Regions from separate parts of the Buttiauxella sp. JUb87 genome, predicted to be linked through region 1. Evidence: predicted binding sites of a transcription regulator. Region 1 holds the regulator's gene; the other holds the start of a gene.

Region 1 (9,001 bases):
CCAGCAGACACATGATGATGCCGTCTTTGTCGGTAGACCACGGTGTGCCATCAAAGCGCAGGAACGATGCCCCGGCACTTTCTTCGCCACCAAAACCAAAGCTGCCGTCGAACAGGCCATCAACAAACCATTTGAAACCCACTGGCACTTCAACCAGTTTACGGCCCAGGTCGTTAACCACGCGGTCAATCATCGCGGATGACACCAGAGTTTTACCGACGGCCACATCTTTACCCCACTGCGGGCGATGCTGGAACAGGTAGTTAATCGCAACCGCCAGATAATGGTTTGGGTTCATCAGCCCTGCTGGCGTGACGATACCGTGGCGGTCGTAATCCGGGTCATTGGCGAAGGCCAGATCGAATTTGTCACGCAACGCCAGCAAACCTTCCATCGCACACTCGGACGAGCAATCCATACGGATAGCGCCGTCTTTATCGAGGTGCATAAAGCGGAAGGTTTGATCGACGTGATCGTTAACAATCGTCAGATCCAGGTTGTAGTGTTTGGCGATGCGCTGCCAGTATTCGATACCGGACCCACCGAGCGGATCAACGCCCAGTTTCAGACCCGATTTCTGGATGGCGGCCATATCAACGATATCCACCAGCCCTTCGATAAACGGCTGCACCAGATCTTGTTCTTGTACGTGACCGCTTGCCCAGGCTCTCTCCAGAGAGATGCGTTTTACATCTTTCAGATCCGCCGCCAAAAGCGCGTTGGCACGATCTTCAACCACCTTGGTGACGTTGGTATCAGCCGGGCCACCATTAGGCGGATTGTATTTGATACCACCGTCTTCCGGTGGGTTGTGCGAAGGCGTAATGACGATGCCGTCAGCCTGCGCACCAGCGTTTTTGTTATGCGTCAGAATGGCATGTGAAATGGCAGGCGTTGGCGTGTAGCCGTTTGCCTGCTGCACAATGACATCCACACCGTTTGCAGCCAGCACTTCCAGCACGGAAATAAACGCAGGTTCAGATAGCGCGTGGGTATCTTTACCCACGTAGCACGGCCCGGTAATGCCATTTTTTGCACGATCTTCAGCAATCGCCTGAGCAATCGCCAGAATGTGAGGTTCGTTGAAACTATGACGTGCCGCACTACCACGATGGCCGGAGGTACCGAATTTCACCGCGTGTTCGCTATTCCCCACTTCAGGCTTCAGCACGTAATACTGGGCCGTCAGTTGGGCTACGTTAATCAAATCGCTCTGTTGTGCCGGTTGTCCTGCACGAGGGTGGTTAGCCATTGGCCTTTCCTTCTGACGCGAGGTGTTAGATTGTGCCGCAAACCTTTTCAATCAATTCCGCAGGGAACTGCATTGATTGCATGATGTGTTCAATCATGCTGCATTTACGACCCGTATTGGTGTTAGTGATAACCCAGTATGGCGTGCCCGGAACATGCTTTGGTTTGGTCTGGTTGCCATTTTGCAGCAGCGTTTGCTCATTACCTGCAAAATAGACGCGCGTCCGGCCATGCAGCGACTCGGTCGCTTCACCAAAAGCATGTGCGTCGAGGGTATACAGAGTAGAAAGCACCATCATGAAACGATTGACGGCTTTCTTTTGCTCGGCATATTCATCTGACAACAGTAATTCACGAACCGCACGTACGCGATCGCGAGCTTTGTTTACGGGTTTGGCTTCCGGAGCAGCAGCTGCTGCCGTCTGGCCGGTAGTTACTGGTGTAGCAGGAGATTGACCGGCGGTAAATTTCAACATGCGCCGTAAAATATCGGACGCGCTTTCACCAATGTGCTGCGTGTGGCTGGCAATATAGCGATAGAGCTCGTCATCAACTTCAATTGTTTTCATCTTAATCCGGTGCGGTATCTTTTCTGAATTCAAGTTGTTGGGATTATATGTACATATTCGCACAAATCCCAACCTCGGGTAGCGCCAAACTTATGTCACACCACAAAGTCAGACTAAACTGGAAATTTGCGGCACTGCGGCAGGATGCCGTTATGATACCCTAACCTCACGAAGTAAAAAAAAAGAACTTTGCCATGAAATTGAATGCTCGCCTGCAAACTGCGCAACAATCGACTAGTAATTCCCCCATCGTCCTAATCCACGGCCTTTTTGGTAGCCTTGATAACCTGGGCGTGTTGGCCCGCGACCTCGGGCAAAATCATACGTTGCTGCAAATCGATCTGCGCAACCATGGTTTATCGCCCCGTAGCTCTGAAATGAACTATGCCGCGATGGCGCAGGATGTGGTTGAAACGCTCGAAGAATATGGCTTTGAAAAAGCAATCATTATCGGCCATTCCATGGGCGGTAAAGTTGCGATGGCTCTGACAGCTATTGCACCTGAGCGCATTGATAAACTGGTGCTGATTGACATTGCACCGGTGGATTATCAGGTACGCCGTCACGATGAAATTTTCGCGGCTATTAATGCAGTCAGTAGTAGTGGAGCGAAAACACGTCAACAAGCCGCTATGGTGATGCGTGAGCATCTGAACGAAGAAGGTGTGATTCAATTCTTGCTGAAGTCATTTGCTGACGGCGAGTGGAAGTTTAATGTTCCGGTATTGTGGGAACAGTACGAGAATATTGTCGGCTGGCAAGCTATCCCAACCTGGAATGAACCGGCACTGTTTATCCGTGGTGGTGCATCCCCTTATGTTGACGAATCACACCGCGAAACGCTGCTTGCGCAATTCCCTCAGGCGCGCGCTCATGTGGTTGCCGGTGCCGGACACTGGGTTCACGCCGAAAAACCTGATGCTGTTTTGCGCGCAATCCACCGTTTTATCGACGCAAGTGCCGCAAACTGATTAAAAACAAACCGACTGGCTGTTAGATGCAGCTAACGCGTTGGCGCGCAAGCCATGCTGATGTATGATTGCGCGCTAAAATGCGCCAGAGCACCCCGCTCCGTGCCACCTGAATTCCCTGTCAGTAGTCTAATCATGGCAAAAGAACAAACGGACCGTACTACATTAGATCTGTTCGCGGACGAGCGTCGCCCCGGGCGGCCAAAAACTAATCCGCTGACGCGTGATGAGCAACTGCGTATCAACAAACGCAACCAGCTCAAGCGCGATAAAGTACGCGGCCTGAAGCGAGTGGAACTGAAGCTCAATAACGATGCAGTAGATGCACTAAATCATCTGGCTGAAGCGCGCAATATCAGTCGTAGTGAGTTGATTGAAGAGATTCTACTCGCGCAACTGAAGCAGCATCTCAGTTAGTTGAAAGGCTATATGCCCGGAATACGATGTTGCAGTCTGTGCACAACAGGCTGATAGCAGTTTCCGCACCGCAATGTGTTCTGCTATGATTGCCCTATCTGTGGCCAATTAGCAGCCACCATACCATTAAGTATCAAGAGGTTATTTTACTCATGGCAATCGTAGGCATTTTTTTCGGCAGCGACACTGGTAACACCGAAAATATCGCGAAGATGATTCAAAAACAGCTCGGTAAAGACGTTGCTGAGGTGCATGACATTGCTAAGAGCAGCAAAGAAGACCTGGAAGGCTTCGATATTCTGCTTCTCGGCATTCCAACGTGGTATTACGGTGAAGCGCAATGCGACTGGGATGACTTCTTCCCGACTCTGGAAGAAGTTGATTTCAACGGCAAACTGGTCGCCCTGTTCGGCTGTGGTGACCAGGAAGACTATGCAGAATACTTCTGTGACGCATTGGGCACTATCCGTGACATCATTGAGCCACGCGGTGCTGCTATCGTCGGTCACTGGCCAACGGCGGGCTACCATTTTGAAGCCTCTAAAGGTCTGGCTGACGACGATCACTTTGTCGGTCTGGCTATCGATGAAGATCGTCAACCAGAACTGACCGCTGAACGCGTTCAGAAATGGGTCAAACAAGTTTCTGACGAGCTGAACCTGGCAGATATCATCAACGCCTGATTCTGGATGTGACGCAGCTTTTAAACGGGTTGCGTCACATTGATAGATTATTCCGATTAAAATAATCGCTACAAATTTTTAACTTTTCGGTTTGTCCCTGTACAATGACCCCCTGGCTAAATAGCTAACAAGGCAATTAAATCGCGACTCAGCCGCCATTTTTTAGCTTGATTATGAATAATACTTGCGGTTTCCATTTAGAATCTGCAGTTCTATAATGAGACGCATTCATCTTAACGCTCACCCTGAGTCCGAGCGATCCGTTAAGCAACAGGACAATTTCCGCATGACTGACAATAATACCGCATTGAAGAAGGCCGGCCTGAAAGTCACGCTTCCGCGATTAAAAATCCTTGAAGTGCTACAGGGTCCGGTGAACCATCATGTCAGTGCGGAAGACTTATACAAACGTCTGATTGATATGGGCGAAGAAATTGGTCTCGCCACAGTTTATCGTGTACTAAACCAGTTTGATGATGCAGGCATTGTCACTCGTCACAACTTCGAAGGCGGCAAATCCGTATTCGAGTTAACTCAACAACATCACCACGACCACCTGATTTGCCTGGACTGCGGCAAAGTTATTGAGTTCAGTGATGATTCAATTGAATCTCGTCAGCGTGAAATCGCATCACGCCATGGCATCCGTCTGACCAACCACAGCCTGTACCTTTACGGTCACTGCGCTGAAGGTGATTGCCGTACCGACGAGAATGCACACGAAATCAGCGAAAAGTAATCCGCATATCTGACATTCTGAACCAGATGTCAGGTATAAAAAAACCGGTGAGGAAGCTCACCGGTTTTTTTATTGCCTGAATTCACAGATTACTTGTTGTTCGCACGAATCTCTTGCCAGATTTTATCGCACTTGGCTTTTACCGCCTGGTCGTTACCAGTACGAGTGGCCTGAATACAGTTTTGATAATCCAGGGTGCGCACCGTTTCTTTCTTCGCAAATTCCTGGTGTTCCTTTTCCTGACCCAGCACGTTTAACACGCTCTGACAGGCCTGAATTTTATCAGGATTCCCTTCTGCGGTATTGATACAGGCGCTATAGGCTTGTTTCAGTTTTGTATCTTCAGGTGCCGTTTTAGAGGGTTGTGCGCAGGCGCTCAAACCTAAAGCCATGACCGTAACCAAAATGATTTTTTTCATGCTCGATATCCTTTATAAAACCGGGCGCTTTCACGCCCGGAATCGAATCAGAAGATGGTGAACGGTGCGATGACGATGAATTTCACGTCACGCTCATCCTGGAAGATGTTGCCGTAACCACCGCCCCAGCTTGGGATGTCGGAGTGGTTGTCGTATTGAGTGAAGTGCAGTTTGAACAGAGTGCCTTTCGCGCGCCCATCCTGAATGGTGTACAACGCGTCAAGGCTGTACGCCGATTCTTTCAGGCGATTGTCAGCATCGTAGTAACCGTCAGTGGTTGGTTTAGAGCTTGGTTTTGCATCCCATGCGTAAACATACGAAGCACCTACAGCCCAACCAGCCAGATCCCAATTGCTCAGGTCATACATGGCACCCGCGAAGATGGCTTTTTCACCATTGGCGTTGAAGTCAGAACGGTTATCCCACCAGATATCCAGACGACCGTTTGACGATGCGTAAGTTGGGGTCATACGTTGCAGGAAGTAGCCCTGCTGGCCATCAGCCTTGACCATGGTACCTTCGAGCCGCAGGTCAACCTGGCCCACTTTGTAGCCGAATGTCAGAGCCTGCAACCATGCGGTGCCGTCATACAGATCGTTAACGCTGCCATCAGAGACTTTGTCACGCGAACCGTAGAACTGGTAGCTGGTAGACAATGGGCTGCCAGCTACATCAAATTTGTAGCTTGCTTTAGTGAAGTATTGGTCGATATACCCTTCTGCCTGACCGAATGCCGCTTCAAGAATCAGATCATTTTTGAAGTCATACTTCGCGCCCAGCGAGTGCAGATACTCAACTTTGGTGTTCTTATCGTTCTGATAGAACTTGTCCATCTCCAGGTGCCACGGAGCTTTATACTCATTGGTCCACATGTAGGAGAAGCTCAGAGCACCGGCATCGGCATAATCAAAGTTTGCCCCGGCTTCAGCGCCCTGGTAAGTACCAGGCATGAAACTCCAGTGTGGTGCTAATAAAGATTGCCCTGTTGGCTGGATGTAACCCGCACGGGCCCAAACCGGGCCGTATTTGAATTTAGCTGCGGCTTTATAAAGGCTTATACCGCTCTTATCGCCGGAATAATCTTCATCGTAAGCTTTGTTTGAAGAGGAAAATGCGATTTCGTTCGGGTGGCCGCTGTCGCCATTTTCTGCCATTTCGATAGCAGTAAAGGCGGCGATATCCAGACCAAACATGTCAGCAGCATAACCGGACTGGAAGTCCAGATTGGCGTTCCAGGTAGCGTGAGAAAGGTTAGTTTCATATTTATCTGTCGTAACATCTTTACGGTCACGTTCACGCTGCCAGTAATAAACACCACCGGTCAGTGTTGAATCATCAAAAAAACCTGCTGCACTTGCCTGAGGGATAACAACCAGTCCAGAAAGAGCCGTGACGCCTGCAATAGCAAGGGCCAGCGCACTACGTTTGCCACTAAACGTACGCATATAAAATTCCTCTTTGACGTATAAATAATCGCCGGACGTTAAAAGACGTCAGATAGCGAAAAAAGTAAAAATGCCTAACGGCTAAAGCGGTTATAAATATTTTCCCGCATTTACTGCTCCCCATAAGACTATTTTTCGCGACGCGAATTATCAACGACTTTGTAAGAGTTCATTCCGATATTATGACAGAGAGCACATAATTCATGAGTATTTGTAACAAAAATCAACTGTGGAATTTTATGTTTATAAATCAACAAATATTGATATAAACCACCATATGAGAGCGCTCACATGATAAAAGAAAGGATTTATTATGTTCCGAGATTGACCAGCCAGAGAATTCCCAGGGAAATATAAATAACATTAATTCGCATCGCGAATGTAAGTAAATATTTAATCCTGTGATTATTAAGCAAAAAAAAACGCCGCGATTTGCGGCGTCTTTGTTACATATTGACTGCGTGTATAACTAATTACTCGCCTATTTTGGCCCAGGTATCACGCAAACCAACGGTGCGGTTAAACACCAGTTTTTCCGCAGTTGCCAGACGGCTATCAAGGCAGAAATAACCTTCACGCTCGAACTGATACGCTTTGCCTTTCTCAGCATTTTGCAGGCTTGGTTCGACGAAACCTTGCTTAATCACCAGAGACTCTGGGTTGATCGTTGCCAGGAAATCTTCCGCCGCACCTGGGTTAGCCACGCTGAACAGACGGTCGTAAAGGCGAATTTCAACTGGCAAGGCGTGTTCAGCACTTACCCAATGAATAACGCCTTTTACTTTACGGCCATCAGCCGGGTCTTTGCTTAATGTGTCCGGATCGTAGGAACAATGCAGCACGGTGATATTCCCGGCTTCATCTTTCTCAACACGATCGGCTTTAATCACATAAGCATTACGCAGGCGGACTTCTTTGCCCAACACCAGACGCTTGTACTGCTTATTCGCTTCTTCGCGGAAGTCAGCACGATCAATGTAAATCTCACGGCTGAACGGCACCTGGCGGCTACCCATTTCTGGCTTGTTCGGATGGTTTGGCATGGTGACCATTTCCACTTCGCCCTGCGGGAAGTTTTCAATAATCACTTTCACCGGATCGAGCACTGCCATCGCGCGCGGGGCGTTTTCGTTCAGGTCATCACGAATACATGATTCCAAAGCAGCCATTTCAACGGTGTTGTCTTGTTTGGTCACGCCAATACGCTTACAGAACTCACGAATAGAACCGGCAGTGTAACCACGACGACGCAGGCCAGAAATGGTTGGCATACGTGGGTCATCCCACCCTTCCACTACTTTCTCAGTCACCAGCAGGTTCAGCTTACGCTTAGACATGATGGAGTATTCGAGATTCAGGCGAGAGAACTCGTACTGACGCGGGTGCACAGGAATAGTGATGTTATCCAGCACCCAATCGTACAGACGACGGTTGTCCTGGAACTCCAGCGTACATAAAGAGTGAGTAATACCTTCCAGCGCATCGGAAATGCAGTGCGTGAAGTCGTACATCGGATAGATGCACCACTTGGTACCAGTCTGATGGTGTTCAGCAAATTTGATGCGATAAATAACCGGATCGCGCATCACGATAAATGGTGATGCCATGTCGATTTTCGCACGCAGGCACGCAGTGCCTTCAGCAAATTCACCGTTACGCATTTTCTCGAACAGCGCGAGGTTTTCCTCGACGCTACGATCGCGGTATGGGCTATTTTTCCCAGGTGCGGTCAATGAGCCGCGATATTCACGGATCTGCTCTGGAGTCAGTTCGTCAACATACGCCAGACCTTTATTGACAAGCTCTACAGCATAGTTGAACAACTGATCGAAATAATCGGAGGAGTAGCGCACATTGCCTGACCAGTGAAAACCAAGCCATTCAACATCGTGCTTAATTGAATCTACGAATTCGATGTCTTCTTTTGCTGGGTTAGTGTCATCGAAACGCAGGTTGCACTGCCCTTGATAATCTTGTGCGATACCAAAGTTCAGGCAGATGGATTTTGCATGGCCGATATGCAGATAGCCATTTGGCTCTGGCGGAAAACGGGTGCAAATGCTGGTGTGCTTACCATTAGCCAAATCTTCATCAATAATCTGGCGAATAAAGTTAGTTGGGCGGGCTTCTGCCTCACTCATCGCGGGTTCCTCTGTGCAAAAACTTCAGTTATCGGCACATGATCTTATAAGCAAGCGTCGGAAACAACCTTTTGTTGAATAAATAAGGGGATCGGGAAGGGTCAAGCTGGAGCAATAAAAAAGCGGCTGGAGAAAATACTCTCCAGCCGCTAAAGGCACAATCTATGACTCAGGAGCGATTATTTGCCTTTAATTTCGTACAGAGGCGTTTGCCCCGCAACCACTGAACCTTGCGCCTGAATAACCAGACCGCTGTAGTCATCAATGTTGCTGCAAACAACCGGGCTAATCATGGAGCGAGCATTTGCGTTCAGGAAATCAAGGTCCATTTCCAGAATCGGCTGGCCTGCAACCACTTCAGCACCC
Region 2 (9,001 bases), 170 kb from region 1:
GCCTCAAGCGTGAGATCTCGTTTCCAGATACTCATTCAGGCTCCAAGCGTTGCGCCGCCATCAATCACAATATCCTGCAAAGTGATGTGGCTGGCGTGAGTGGAAGCGAGGAACAAAATCGTGCTGGCGATTTCCTGCGGGCGGGCGATTTTGCCCAGCGGAATGCCCAGTTTGAACTGTTCCGGGAAGCCCTGTATACGCTGCTGTTCGGCGTCTGGCGTTTTCCACAACGTGCGTTGCATATCGGTGTCCGTCGACCCCGGCGACACCACATTGCAACGCACGCCAAACGGTGCCAGTTCCAGGCCAACGGTTAACGCCAGGCTTTTGAGCGCCGCTTTCGACGCGCCATAGGCCGACATTCCGGTGCGCGGCGTGTGCGCGGCATCGGATGCAACGGTGACAATCGCCCCGCTACGCTGCTCACGCATACGTGGCATCACGGCGCGGAACATATTGAACGCGCCGCCGACGTTGACCGCAAACGTGTCCTGCCAGTCTTGCAGCGCTAACGCATCCGTAGCACCCATGCGCAAAATTCCCGCCGCATTCACCAGCACATCCAGTTGCTGCTCGTCGCTGAGTATTCGCTGCGTAACGGCAGCGACCCGGTCGGCATCCGCCACGTTTAACACTTGGGTGGCAAACGGATAAATCTCCAATGGGAACGCCAGATCAAAGCCGATAACCGTCGCACCAGCTTCGCTAAACGCCCGCGCGGTGTGGTAACCGATGCCCTTGCCTGCACCCGTTACCCAGACGGTTTTGCCGCTAAAATCGATGTTCATGCCGCCACTTCCCGAGACAGCAATACCCACCAGGCGTCGATGCTCGGGTTTTTCGCCAGCATCACGAAATCGATGTCAGCGTGAATTTTGCGCCAGCGTGCCGCCAGCGCCATCATGCGCACCGAGTCGAGGCCGTAATCAATCAGGTTTTCGTCATCTTCCGGGATGTCGGATTCATCCAGCAACGGCAGGACGATTTCACGTAGTTGCTGTTTGTTTTGCGGCGCACATTCGGGCAGCAAATCGCGGGTCATCACCACGCGCCCGGAACGGCCTGCGGTGTATTTCAGCGCCATGATGTGTTCTTCGCGGCTGAAATCAGCCAGCGCATCAGCGACCATAAACGGTTTGATGTCACGCATAAACGCATCAGTTGCCGTGGTCATGCAGCCAATGTGCGCGTAAACACCGCAAATAATCAGCTGGTTACGGCCGGTTTCTTTTAACGCCTGTTCCAGCGGCGAGCGGATAAACGCGCTGTAACGCCATTTGGTCAGCACCGTGTCGTGTTCGTCTGGCACGAGTTCTGCCACCACTTTCTGGCGCTCAGGGTGTTTATTTAAGCCCGGCCCCCACATGTCGTTAAGCAGCGCACGGTCTTCATCACTTTGCGCATTCGGCTGCGCGGTGTAATAGACCGGAATATTGTGGCGTTTGCAGTAAGCGCGCAGCGCGGCAATATTGGCAATAACCTGCTGGATCATTGGGCAATCATCACCCCAGAAATCGATGAAATATTCCTGCATATCGTGAATCAGCAGTGCCGCACGCTCGGGTTCAAACGCCCAGTTCACTTTGTTTTCCGGGATGTCGGCAGCTGTCGGTAAGCTGTACGCGTTCAATTTTGGAATAGCCATAAATTCTCCGTCAGTCAGGAAACCAGTTGCCTGTCAGCAATCAACTGGCGCAAACGTTTTTTGTCCACTTTACCCACCGCGGTCAGCGGCAGGTTTTCAACAATTTCAATGCGATCCGGTAGCTTGAAGTCGGCAATGCCCAACTCACGCAAATAACGGCGAATTTCTACCGCGCGGAACAGGCGACTGCCGACGATAAACGCGCAGCTTTTCTCGCCCAATAAACTGTCTTCCATCGAAACCAGCGCGGCATGGACGATCTCTTCATGGCGCAGCAGCAGGTTTTCGATCTCCTCGGCGGCGATCTTCTCGCCACCGCGATTGATCTGATCTTTCTCGCGCCCCTGCACGGTGATGTAGCCGTCTTCAGCAATCGAAATCAGGTCGCCGGAGCAGTAAAAACCGTTGGCATCGAAGGCGCTGGCGTTGTGTTCCGGGCTGCGGTAATAGCCCCGGAAGGTGTACGGCCCGCGCGTCATCAGGCGGCCCACTTCGCCATGCGGTAATGGGTTGCCATTTTCATCGGCCACCCACACTTCGTCGTCCGGGCACATCGGCTTACCCTGGGTTTTGAAGATATGTTCATCTGAATCATCAAGGCGCGTGTAGTTCACCAGCCCTTCGGCCATGCCGAAAACCTGCTGTAACTGGCAGCCAATTTCAGCGGGAATGCGGGCGGCAAGCGCTTCGCTTAAACGCGCACCGCCGACCTGCAACAGCTTTAGCGACTCAAGCGATTTATTGCTGCCCCATTCGCCAATGGCTTGTAACCACAGACTGACCGCAGGCGGCACCAGTGCGGTGACGTTGATTTGATGGCGTTCAATCAGCGGGAAACAGAGCGTGGCGCTCGGGTCGTTTGCCAGCACCACACGCCCGCCGCCGTAAAAAACGCCCAGCGAACCTGGTGAACTCAGCGCGTAGTTATGCGCCGCCGGAATGGCGCACAAGAAGCGCGTGTGGGTATCAAAACGGCAGATTTCGACGCTGCGGCGAATGCTGTAGTAGTAATCGTTATGGGTGCGCGGGATCAGTTTCGGCGTGCCGGTGCTGCCGCCGGAAAGCTGGAAAAATGCCACTTCGTCCGCCGCCGATGGCGAAGCGACAAAGTTGTCTTCCGCTTCGTTGATGAAGGCACTTAGCGAACGTTCGCGGTCGCTTTCATTGAGCAAAACAGCCATGCGTAGCGACGGGTTTTGCTGGCACAGCGCATCAAGGAAATCATCATGAACGAACAAATTGTGTTTGCGGTCGGCAATCAGCACCACCGGCTCAATTTGCTGCGCGTAGGCTTCCATCTCGGTGCGTTGATGGCTGAACAGCGCGTTAACCGGTGCTACGCCAATTTTCAGCAGCGCGAATAGCGTGATGTACAGTTCCGACACATTACCGAGCTGCACCAACGCAGTTTCGCCGTTGTTCAGGCCACGGCGTTTAAGGGCTGAAGCCAGGCGCGTCGCCGCTTGTTCTAATTCGCGATAGCTGAAATGGCGTTCGCCATCAACCAGCGCAATTGCGTCATTGTGCGCGTGGCGGTTGAGAATATCGGTCAGCGGCAAATCCGCCCAGTAACCTTTTTCGCGGTAGCGGGCCGCTAAATCGTCCGGCCAGCGCGTGAATTGAATCGCCATTTAGTTGAGTCCAAATACGTGGAGCATGGTGGAAAGTTTGACGCCAGTTTCGCGCCACTCCGATTCCGGCGACGAAGCAGGCACGATGCCCGCCCCAGCGAACAGGCGCACCTGGTTTGCAGCGACACGGGCGCAGCGGATTGTCACCACCCACTCACCGTTGCCTTCAGCGTCACACCAGCCGACGATGCCGCCGAACAGCTCGCGGTCAAATGGCTCAAGTTCTGCAATCAATTTGCGCGCCACATCGTGTGGGAAGCCACTCAACGCCGGCGTCGGGTGCAGCAGGCAGGCGAGGGATAACGCATTGTCCTGCGGGTCTTTTACCTGGCCGTAAATCGGCGTGGCGAGGTGCCATAAGGTCGGCGTGGTAATCAGTTCTGGCGTGTCAGAGAGCGTCAAAGTCTGGCTGTGCGGCTGCAAAACATCGCGCATCGCTTGCGTCACCAGACCGTGTTCGTGGCGGTCTTTCTTTGAGTGCAGTAACTGCGTGCCAATTTCGCTATCACGCGGGATATTTTCCCGGTCGCGCCGTGCCGATCCCGCCAGCGGCAGCGAGCTGAAATTCTTGCCGGATTTACGTAACAGCAATTCCGGGCTGGCACCCACTAGCGAGCTGCCATCCGGCAACGGGACGTGGAAGTTGTAGCTGGTGGGGTTTTGGCTAATCAGGCGATTGAGCAGCCCATCGAGATCAATTGGCATTTGGGTTTCGATATCAATCAGGCGCGAGAGCACCACTTTGTCGATATCCGGCTGCGCCGTTGCAGCGGCGGCATGAGCCACCATTTCCATAAATTTGTCTTGTTCCGGAATCGCTTTACGCGCGGCAATGTTGAGCGGTTTCGCCACAGCCGTTTGGCGGGCGTCATCCTGGCGTTGGGCGCGTGAAAACGGCTGCCAGCTTTCAGGGATAAACAGCGCTGAAGGTTGGCGGGGATCAAACGGAATGGCACCGACGACAACCGGCTTCTCGATGCCATGTTTTTTGGCATTTTCGAACGCTTCACGCAACGAAGTTTGCAGGTGACCATGGGAATTTGCGCCATCAATCGCCGGGCAATCCAGGCGAGCAAAGCAGCCGCTTGTTGAAAAACTGCGATATGGCGACATAAAGAAAAAACTATCTGCACAAGGTGTTAGCCGTTTTTCTTGTCGTTCCTCAGCCAGTAACGTTTCCATGAACTCTCCGTAAAAACATGACAAAAGATAGTAATAATGATTATCATTTGCTTTTCGGGGTCGTAACCTAAAGAGAAAAGACAGCACTGTCAATAGTTGCTCAGTCTTGTCGGATGGCGCTAATGCTTATCCGATCTACGCGAAACGGTTTTGTAGGGTGGGTAAGCGCCAGCGCCATCCACCGCCATCAGGCAAATTTCAACAGGATGTCATTGAGTGAAAATCAGATTCTCCGCATTCATCTTTCTATGCTTAAGCAGCCTCGCCCACGCCGCCGACTGGCCGCGAACGATCACCGACAGCCATGGCACACATACGCTGACACAAGCACCGCTGCGCATTGTTTCCACTAGCGTCACGCTAACCGGCTCGCTGCTGGCAATTGATGCCCCCGTGGTGGCAAGCGGTGCCACCACACCTGGCAATCGAATGGGAGATGCGCAAGGTTTCCTGCGCCAGTGGGGTGATATCGCAAAAGCGCGCAACGTGCAGCGTTTATATATTGGCGAAGCCAGCGCCGAAGCCGTGGCTGCGCAAATGCCAGATTTGATTTTGATTAGTGCCACCGGAGGCGATTCCGCCCTCGCCCTTTATGACCAGCTTTCCACTATCGCCCCGACGTTAGTTATCAATTACGACGACAAAAGCTGGCAGCAATTGCTGACGCAACTCGGCGAGATTACCGGGCATGAAACCCAGGCGGCGGCACGCATTGCCAGTTTTGATAAGCAGCTCAACGAGGCAAAACAGCGTATGACGCTGCCGCCACAGCCGGTCACCGCGCTGGTTTACACCCCGGCATCACGTTCGGCAAACCTGTGGACGGCAGAATCCGCGCAGGGGAAATTGTTCCAGCAGTTAGGTTTTACTTTGTCGTCTTTGCCTGCGGCGGTGAATGCCAGCAAGAGCATGGGAAAACGCCACGACATCGTGCAATTGGGTGGCGAGAATCTTGCTGCGGGTTTGAATGGTGAGAGTTTGTTCCTGTTCGCCAGCGATGAGAAAGATGCCACGGCGCTGGAAACCAACCCATTGCTTTCGCACCTGGGCGCCGTGCAGAAAAAACAGGTTTATGCGCTGGGCACCGAAACATTCCGTCTGGATTATTACAGTGCCACGCAGGTTCTGGAGCGGATGAGTCAGTTGTTTGGTAGCAAGTGATTTTTTGTAATGTGGTGGATGACGCTTGCGCTTATCCACCCTACGAAAACCTACGCCGGAACGCTCTGCTGATAACCACGCAGCTGCACCAACACCATCGCCAATACTATGCCGCACAGTGTTAATGCCAGGCCGCTCGCACTCGCCGCAGCGACCGGCGTCATCGCTACCGTCAGGCCGCCTAAAATGGCGGCACCAATCGCATCGCCAGTGACGTTTTGCGCCGTCCACAAACCGTTAATACGACCTAACATACCGTCCGGTGTTAGCGTCTGAATTAAGGTGTATTGCAGCAAAGAGCTGATCGCACTGAGATAACCAAATAGCGCCAGACACGCCAGCCCAAGCCCCCAAACCGGCATCAGGCTGAAAACGCCAATTGAGATAAACGAAACAATTCCCGTCGCCAGCATAATACGGCCTGGGCGTGCGTGATGAGCAATACGCCCGCTGGTCAACGCGCCAATGGCAGCACCCAACGGAACGGCAGCGTACATCAGGCCGATTTGCGCCGCACTCATTTGCCAGTGTCCGGCGAGTGCGGGATAAAGAACGCGCACCGCGCTCGCCATCGTCAGCAACGCGCCAACTAACGCAATGCCGCCAATAATCGGGTTACCGACCAAAAAACGGAACCCATTGAGCAGCGAAAGCAGCGGGTTTTCACGCACCTGCGGCGGTGGCGCCAGCTTCGGTAAACTCAACAGCGGCAGTAAAGTGACGAAAGTGCCGACAGACGCCAGCGCGTAGTTCCACACCACGCCGCCGGAGGCCAACAACAGCCCGCCAATCATCGGTGAAATCACTGAGCCGAGGCGCACCGTCAGCATGGTAATCGCACTCGCCTGCATTAAATTTTCACGCCCGACTAACGCGGGTGTGGCGGCTAACAACGCGGTCACGCCAAGTGCGCCAAAGAAACCATCCCACACGCCAAGCAGATAAATCGCCGCCAGCGACGGTTCCGGCAAGGCGGCGTTAATCGTCAGGCCAATAAAGCCAACGCCACAGGTAGATCGCGCCAGCAAAATCAAACGGCGGCGTTCGTGCCGGTCGGCCAGCACGCCGCCCATCATCAGGCCGATAAACATCGCGCTGCCGGTTAACGTCACTGCCAGCCCGACTTGCAAGGAGGAACCGGTCAGCGTCTGGATTTGTACCGGCACGGCAACGCCCAGTAACCCAAGCGAGACAATCGAGATAAAACGGGCAAGGAAGACGGCGCGAAAAGCAGGATGAGTTTTGAGCAAACTGAGGTTGAGCAACAAAGAATTGCGGTTCATTACATGGCCTTAAAACGAATTTTTCTTTCCAGATGCGAGGCGGCTCATGCTAGCATAAACAAATAAGAGTGATAATGATAATAACTATCATTTAATTTTACATGGTTTTTGTAAGGCTACGAAGTGAAGGATATACAACGTATGTCACGCTGGTTCATCCTGCTGAGTTTGTTGTTTTTACTGCTTTTAATGGCAGCGCTCAGTCTGCTGTTAGGTGCCAAATCACTCCCCGCAGAAGTTGTTATGGATGCGCTCAGCGGCCAGTGCCAAAGTGCGGATTGCACTATCGTGCTTGATGCACGCCTCCCGCGCACGCTAGCGGGTATTCTTGCCGGAGGCGCACTTGGCCTTGCCGGTGCGTTGATGCAAACCCTGACGCGCAATCCGCTTGCTGACCCCGGTCTGCTTGGTGTTAATGCCGGAGCGAGTTTTGCCATTGTGCTGGGTGCCGCCGTGTGGAGCCTTTCGTCGCCGATAGCGCTGCTCGGGCTGGCGTTTGCTGGTGCATTAACTGCCGCTTTAGTGGTGGCGTTTACCGGAAGCCAGGGCGGTGGGCAGCTCAGCCCGGTGCGCTTGACGCTGGCAGGCGTGGCGCTCGGCGCGGTGCTTGAAGGCTTGAGCAACGGTATCGCGCTGTTAAATCCAGTGGTCTATGACCAGTTACGTTTCTGGCAGGCCGGAACGCTGGATATTCGCACCCTCACCACTTTGAAAATTATCGTGCTGCCGGTACTGACGGGCTGTGCGATTGCGCTGCTGATCAGCCGTTCGCTTAACAGCCTGAGCATGGGCACCGACACCGCAACCGCACTCGGCAGTAAAGTGGCGCGCACCCAATTGCTGGGTTTAGTGGCAATAACGTTATTGTGTGGCAGCGCCACCGCCGCCGTGGGGCCGATTGCCTTTATTGGCCTGATGATGCCGCATCTGGCGCGTTGGCTGGTGGGTGCCGACCACCGCTGGTCGCTTCCCGTCACCTTGATTGCCACCCCTGCCCTGTTGCTGTTCGCCGATATTATTGGCCGCATGCTGGTGCCTGGCGAGCTGCGCGTTTCGGTGGTGAGCGCGTTTATTGGCGCGCCGATGCTCATTTACCTGGTGCGCCGTAGCCGCAAAGGAGCCAGGCAATGAACCGCTCCTCCCCACGCCTGTTTATCAGTTGCTGGTGCTTGCTGTTGCTCGGTATCTCGCTCGGATTATGGAGCCTGGGCAGCGGCGTGTTGCCGCTCTCGGTCAGCCAGGTGATTGACGCGCTGCTTGGTACAGCACCACGTAATATCTCACTGGTGGTCGTCGAATGGCGTTTACCACGCGTTGTCATGGCGCTGCTGATTGGCGCGGCGCTGGGCGTGAGCGGGGCCATTTTCCAGTCGCTAATGCGCAACCCGCTCGGCAGCCCGGATGTGATGGGTTTTAACACCGGAGCCTGGAGCGGAGTATTAGTGGCGATGGTGCTGTTTGGTCAACATCAAACGGCGATTGCCGGTGCAGCCATGGCAGGCGGCATCATCACCGCGCTGGTGGTGTGGTTGCTGGCCTGGCGTAACGGTATCGAAACTTTCCGCTTAATCATTATTGGAATCGGCGTGCGCGCCATGCTGGTGGCGTTTAACACCTGGCTGTTACTGCACGCCTCGCTGGAAACCGCTCTCTCCGCCGGGTTGTGGAATGCAGGCTCACTCAACGGTTTGACGTGGGCGAAAATTTCCCCTGCCGCCCCGTTGATGTTGCTAGCGCTAATTGCGGGCGCATTACTGGTTCGCCGTATGCGGCTGCTGGAAATGGGCGATGACAGCGCCTGCGCATTGGGTGTTTCCGTTGAGCGCTCGCGCCTGATGTTGATGTTAACCGGCGTGATTCTGACTGCCGCCGCAACCGCACTTGCCGGGCCGATTTCGTTTATCGCCCTCGTCGCCCCGCACATTGCCCGCCGCCTGAGCGGCAGCTCGCGCTGGGGTTTGCTGCAATCCGCCTTATGCGGTGCAACGTTGCTGCTGGCCGCCGACCTTTGCGCCCAGCAACTGTTCATGCCGTATCAGTTACCGGTCGGCGTGGTGACGGTCAGCCTTGGCGGTATCTATTTAATTGCGTTGTTGATT

What was found. The regulator Fur, encoded in region 1, represses iron uptake genes when iron is present. The targets are predictions, from matches to a motif close to ATAATAATGAGAACNACTATCAA.
Region 2: the regulator Fur is predicted to act here: its motif matches at 6,971-6,993, upstream of fepD (Fe(3+)-siderophore ABC transporter permease).

What each region holds. Positions count from the first base shown of each region.
Region 1 covers NZ_SNVY01000003.1:417,833-426,833, reverse strand. Annotated here, with positions in the region: gene pgm (phosphoglucomutase (alpha-D-glucose-1,6-bisphosphate-dependent)) at 1-1,252, opposite strand, end outside; gene seqA (replication initiation negative regulator SeqA) at 1,278-1,820, opposite strand; gene ybfF (esterase) at 2,015-2,791, shown strand; gene ybfE (LexA regulated protein) at 2,927-3,208, shown strand; gene fldA (flavodoxin FldA) at 3,361-3,891, shown strand; gene fur (ferric iron uptake transcriptional regulator) at 4,178-4,630, shown strand; gene chiQ (ChiQ/YbfN family lipoprotein) at 4,720-5,049, opposite strand; gene chiP (chitoporin) at 5,097-6,494, opposite strand; gene glnS (glutamine--tRNA ligase) at 6,968-8,635, opposite strand; gene nagE (N-acetylglucosamine-specific PTS transporter subunit IIBC) at 8,815-9,001, opposite strand, start outside.
Region 2 covers NZ_SNVY01000003.1:248,657-257,657, reverse strand. Annotated here, with positions in the region: gene entH (proofreading thioesterase EntH) at 1-35, opposite strand, end outside; gene dhbA (2,3-dihydro-2,3-dihydroxybenzoate dehydrogenase) at 36-788, opposite strand; gene EC843_RS13235 (isochorismatase) at 785-1,645, opposite strand; gene EC843_RS13230 ((2,3-dihydroxybenzoyl)adenylate synthase) at 1,660-3,276, opposite strand; gene entC (isochorismate synthase EntC) at 3,277-4,458, opposite strand; gene fepB (Fe2+-enterobactin ABC transporter substrate-binding protein) at 4,675-5,619, shown strand; gene entS (enterobactin transporter EntS) at 5,670-6,902, opposite strand; gene fepD (Fe(3+)-siderophore ABC transporter permease) at 7,044-8,033, shown strand; gene fepG (iron-enterobactin ABC transporter permease) at 8,030-9,001, shown strand, end outside.